2 linked regions of the Methanococcus maripaludis genome follow. The protein of the gene in region 1 binds, or shares a complex with, the protein of each later gene. Links are inferred from orthologs where the notes say so. Each region holds a gene or a part of one and is shown in the gene's direction. Other genes may lie near its edges.

What was found.
Region 2: the proteins of cgi121 (region 1) and MMJJ_RS03095 are in contact, whole or in part, in a crystal structure (PDB 3ENH), measured with the Methanocaldococcus jannaschii proteins. The link is inferred for Methanococcus maripaludis from one-to-one orthologs.

The regions. Positions count from the first base shown.
Region 1 is NZ_CP026606.1:22,909-25,686, reverse strand. What follows is about bases 60-2,757. They hold cgi121 (KEOPS complex subunit Cgi121), read left to right. Parts: upstream 60-1,041; coding sequence 1,042-1,473; downstream 1,474-2,757. Other genes in these bases: hisD (histidinol dehydrogenase), read left to right, coding at 1,491-2,757; cobA (uroporphyrinogen-III C-methyltransferase), read right to left, coding at 66-785. Outside these bases: more of hisD, read left to right, coding at 2,758-2,765. UniProt on the Methanocaldococcus jannaschii protein: Component of the KEOPS complex that is probably involved in the transfer of the threonylcarbamoyl moiety of threonylcarbamoyl-AMP (TC-AMP) to the N6 group of A37, a step in the formation of a threonylcarbamoyl group on adenosine at position 37 (t(6)A37) in tRNAs that read codons beginning with adenine.
Region 2 is NZ_CP026606.1:580,538-583,575, reverse strand. Bases 56-3,013 are described here. They hold MMJJ_RS03095 (bifunctional N(6)-L-threonylcarbamoyladenine synthase/serine/threonine protein kinase), read left to right. Parts: upstream 56-691; coding sequence 692-2,335; downstream 2,336-3,013. Other genes in these bases: MMJJ_RS03090 (ECF transporter S component), read left to right, coding at 2,423-3,013; MMJJ_RS03100 (threonine--tRNA ligase), read right to left, coding at 56-519. In the rest of the region: more of MMJJ_RS03100, read right to left, coding at 1-55; more of MMJJ_RS03090, read left to right, coding at 3,014-3,019. UniProt on the Methanocaldococcus jannaschii protein: Required for the formation of a threonylcarbamoyl group on adenosine at position 37 (t(6)A37) in tRNAs that read codons beginning with adenine.

The DNA.
Region 1 (2,778 bases):
TACTTTACAATTTATCATCCTTTAAATCCCATATATCGTATTACTTTTTATAAGTTTTTATTATTTTAAAGTACATCTACAACATTTCCAACGATAATAATTCCGGGAGGGCATACATTTTCCAATTTTGCCTTTTCAACAATATTTGATAAATTTCCTTTAACAATTCTTTGATTTTCTCTCGTTCCATCCATTAAAATTGCAACAGGCGTATTTTCATTTCTTTTTGGATTTTTCAACAGTTCTTTTACGTGCTTTTCAAGAGTTGTAATTCCCATCAATATTACTATTGTGTCTGCATTTAATTCGCTTAGTTTTACCTGCATTTCTTTTTCGGTCTTGTCTCCTGCTTCATGGCCAGTTACAACAGTAAATGATGTTGCAACTTTTCTGTGAGTTACAGGAATTCCAAAAATTTCTGGAACTGAAATTGAAGAAGTAATTCCTGGTATCATTTCATATTCTATTCCTTCTTTTTTTAAAGCAAGAACTTCTTCTCCACCTCTGCCAAATACAAAAGAATCTCCACCCTTAAGCCGTACAACATTTTTATTTTCTTTTGCTTTATCAATCAATATTTCGTTTATTTCTTCCTGTTTGTATGAATGTTTACCTTTTCTTTTTCCAACATAGATGAGTTCAGAACCCGTTTTAGCATATTTTAAAAGTTTTTCCCCGATTAAATCATCATAAACTATTACATCTGCATTTTTTATTGCTTCTACACCTTTTAATGTGATTAATCCCTCGTCACCAGGGCCTGCACCAACTAAAATAACTTTCATAATTTTCCCTTTTCTCTAAATTTTACAAAATACATGAATATACAATAGATGAGATTTAAGTTCAATTTTATATATAAAATTTGATATTTGTTGGTAATTTGTTGGTAAACACTTCCAAATATTAATTTAGGGAAACCGATTTTAAAATAAATACTTATAAAAGGAAATATCAAGGTATATTAAAATATATCATGATTAATTTGATTGGTATTAAGTCTAATTTTAAACGTCCTTAATACAAAATAAGAGCGAAAATATGATAATAAAAGGCATCAAGGATGCAGAAGTTCCCGACGAAATCTTTAAAATGGGGCTTAACTTCCAGATATTAAATGCAGATAGAGTAGCTACAAAAACACATATTTTGCACAGTATATACCAGGCAAAAACAAAACACAATATCTCAAAAAACATCTGGATGGAAATACTACTTCGTGCATCAGGGCAAAAGCAAATTTCAAATGCGATAAAAATACTTGGTGCAAAAAAAGGAAACATCTGCGTTGTATGCGAAGATGAAAAAACGTTTGAAAAAATAAAAAATACGGTAAAAGGATGCATTGATGACAGCGTTCTTGAATTAAATAGCGAAAAAGAAAAAAAGATAAGGGAAGTTTTTGAAATTAACCTTCACGGAAACCTAATTGAAAGAGTTTGTGAAAAAATTGCTCTTATCGAGGTTCTATGATTTGGTTGGTGTGGATTATGATTGTCAAAAAAATATCAAAATTAAACGAAAAAGAACTTGATATTATACTTAACAGGAATAAGACAAATATTTCTGGAATTTTACCAACAGTAAGCGAAATTTTAGAAAATGTTCAAAAAAATGGAGATAATGCCTTAAAAGAATATACTAAAAAATTCGATGGCGTAAACCTTGATAATTTTAAGGTATCTTCTGAAGAAATTGATAAAGCATACGACAAAATCGATTCAAAAGTAGTGGAATCTCTTGAAAAAGCTTACGAAAATATTAAAGAATTTCACGAAATCCAGTTTAAAAATTTAAACGAATGGGAAATTGAAAAAAAAGGAATTAAAGCTGGACAGATCATAAGACCTGTTGAAAAAGCTGGATGTTATGTTCCAGGAGGACGGGCATTTTACCCTTCAACAGTTTTAATGACTGTAACTCCTGCAAAAGTAGCTGGCGTAAAAGAAGTAATTGTAACATCCCCTCCAAACGGAACCGAAGGAAACCCTGCAACACTTGTTGCCTCAGACATTGCAAAAGCTGATGGAATATACAAAATCGGAGGAGCACAAGCAATTGGAGCTCTTGCATACGGTACTAAATCTATTCCAAAAGTCGATATTATTGTAGGGCCTGGAAATATCTTTGTAACTGCCGCTAAAAAGTTAGTTTACGGTGAAGTTTCAATTGATTTTCCAGCAGGGCCTTCCGAAGTTCTTATTATGTGTGATGAATCATCAAATGAAGAATACGTTGCAATGGACTTTTTAGCACAGGCTGAGCACGATCCTAACGCTTCATGTATAATTACCGTCACTTCCGAAGAAAAAGCAGAAAAAATCAAAGAAAGAATTTTGATGGAAATAAAAACTGCTAAAAGAACCGAAATTATTGAAAAATCGATTTTAAATTCTGCAATCGTTATCGGCTCAATTGAGGAGTGTATTGAACTTTCAAACAGCTACGCGCCAGAACACTTGGAAATAATGACGAAAAATCCTAGAGAAGTTTTAAAATCCATTGAAAATGCAGGAAGCATCTTTTTAGGAAATTACGCACCCGTTCCTGTTGGAGACTATGCAAGCGGTACTAACCACGTTCTTCCAACATCCGCCTGTGCAAAAATGTATTCTGGACTCAGCGTTGAAACATTTATTAAAAAGCCAACAGTTCAAGAATTGACAAAAGAAGGACTTTTAGGAATTAGTGACATTGTAACTACACTTGCAGAAGCTGAAGGATTATTTAACCATTCTGAAGCAGTTAAAAGAAGATTAAATTAAAAAATATTAAAAA
Region 2 (3,038 bases), 560 kb from region 1 along the record:
CATTTTGGAGATAATTTCATCGTTAACTTCGGTAAGATTTTGACTTTCTCCATCTATGATGTAAAATTTTGAAACAACTTTTTCTTTTTTAACTTCTTCTTTTCTGTCAGTTGTTATTTTTCTTGAGAGTTCGCTTAACGGGTGTCCTTTACAGCTTATTTTAAATGATTTGTACCATCCAAATGGTGCTCTCAATACTTCGTAGTTATTTGAAAGTTCGCTTTCAATTTCTGCTAAAATTTCTTTTGCAGTAGCTGGAGACCCTAAATCACTTGATAAATGTGCATAAGGGTAAACTACAACGTTTTTCACTTTTAAATTATCTGCAGTTTTAATTATTTCTTCAACAGCGTTTTTAACGACAGCATTTGGATCAGATTCATCATCTTTTTCAACAGCGATAAAAACGGTTAAACATTCATCCATTTTCCCATTTAAAACATCAGTTTTTTCTGCAACCTTGGTTTTTTCCTTGGCTTCAAATTCCAAATAATCGGAATGTATTAAAAGTGTTTTCATTTTTTCCCTCTATTTAGTAAGGATCTAGTTGTACTGGTAATTTACATAAAATTTATATGTTTAATTGGGATACACAATATAAAAAATTAATTACTGTGTTTTACGGTGTTTATTTGTATTGATCTTTTTTTTAAAAACTAATTATTTTACGTTTTATTAACTGGTGGCTATCATGGATAATTCTAAAGACTTAATATGTATTGGATTTGAGGGAACTGCTGAAAAATCCGGTGTTGGAATAATTACTTCAAAGGGCGAAGTTCTGTTTAACAAAACAATAATTTATACTCCGCCTGTACAGGGAATTCACCCAAGAGAAGCCGCAGATCACCACGCGGAAACTTTTGTGAAACTTTTAAAAGAAGCATTAAACGAAGTTCCTCTCGAAAAAATTGACCTCGTTTCATTTTCACTAGGTCCGGGACTTGGTCCAAGTTTGAGGGTTACTGCAACAACTGCAAGAGCACTTTCTCTTTCAATAAATAAACCCATAATTGGGGTAAATCACTGTATCGGTCACGTGGAAATTGGAAAATTAACAACTGAGGCAGTGGACCCGCTTACATTATATGTAAGTGGCGGAAACACTCAAGTTTTAGCATACACTGGAAAAAAATACCGTGTAATTGGTGAAACTCTCGATATTGCGATAGGAAACTGTCTCGACCAGTTTGCAAGGCACTGTAATTTACCACATCCTGGTGGAGTTTACGTTGAGAAATATGCAAAAGATGGAAATAAGTTTATAAAGCTTCCGTACACCGTTAAAGGAATGGATCTTTCTCTTTCAGGGTTATTAACGTCTGCAATGAAAAAATACGATTCAAAAGAAAGAATTGAAGATGTATGCTACTCATTGCAGGAAACTTCATTTTCAATGCTCACAGAAATCACCGAAAGAGCGCTTGCACATACTAATAAAGCCGAAGTAATGCTTGTTGGGGGAGTTGCTGCAAATAATCGGTTAAAAGAAATGCTTAATATTATGTGTGAAGAGCAGAATGTTGATTTTTACGTTCCAGAAAAACAGTTTTGTGGCGATAACGGTGCAATGATTGCATGGCTTGGAATTTTGCAGTATTTAAATGGAAAAAGAATGGATTTGAACGATACAAAACCGATTTCAAACTATCGAAGTGACATGGTCGAAGTTAACTGGATACATGACGAAAATAAAACTTTAGAAAATGGAAATATTAAATCTCGAAAAATTCCAAAACATTTAATCGGAAAAGGCGCTGAAGCCGATATTTCAAAAGGAAGGTATTTAGAATTTGAATCTATTACAAAAGAGCGAGTTAAAAAAGGATACCGTATTTTAAAACTGGATGACTTGATAAGGACAAGAAGAACAGTAAAAGAAGCCCGATTCTTGGCAGCAGTTAAAGAATTTGGAATTTATGCACCAAGCATTTATGACATCGATAAAGAGAACAAAAAAATTACAATGAGCTACATTCACGGAAAAATTGCAAAAGACGAAATTGAAGATGGAAATATCGAATTTTGTAAAAGTTTGGGGGAAACTATTGGAAAAATGCATGGCAGTGGAATTGTGCACAATGATTTAACAACTTCAAACTTTATAATTTCAAAAAATCCCTATATAATAGATTTCGGGCTTGGAAAATACAGCGATTTAATTGAAGACAAGGCAATTGATTTGATAGTCTTAAAAAAATCGATAATGAGTATCCACTACGATAAATTTGATCCAGTCTGGAATAAGATAATTGAAGGATACAAAACGTATGAACTGGCTGAATCGGTTTTGGAATGCATAAAAGAGGTTGAAAAACGGGTAAGATACCTTTAATTTTTTATATTATGTCGGGGACTAAACTTAATTATATATAATTAAATGTCCAAAAATATTATCATGATACTTTGGAGGTAGAGTATTATGAAAAGACTAAATCATTCAAGATGCCGGATTAACGACTGTGCTTACGTGGTTGCAATAAGTCTGGGTCTGAATATTCTAGGATCCCAGGCTGTTACATACCTTCAACTGCCTGCATTTTTAGATAGTACTGGAACTATTTTGGCAGCTGTGTTATTGGGACCCTTATTCGGCAGTTTAGTCGGCCTTTTAACAAATTTAATCGAAGGATTTTTTATTTATTCTGGACTGTACTATTTTGCAATAGTCAATATTTTGATTGGGTTTGTTACAGGAATTATTTTTAAAAAATACCCGTTCAATGTGAAATATGTGGTTATAACAACAATAATTCTCGCGTTAATTGGAACGATTGTTGGAAATATAATTGCATACTATTTGTTTGGCGGAATTACTGGCTCACCAATCGATGATGTAACAATATATCTTGCAGGTAGTGGGATGAGCGTTTACAATGCAGTATTTGTTAGCGGATTTATCATAAATTTATTCGATAAAATAATTTCATTTGTTCTAGTATTCTTAATAATTGGATTTTTCCAAAAATACGTTGATAAATGCTATTTAAATATCAAATTTGATGATAAAACCAAATAATTCCCGTATTTACCTAAAT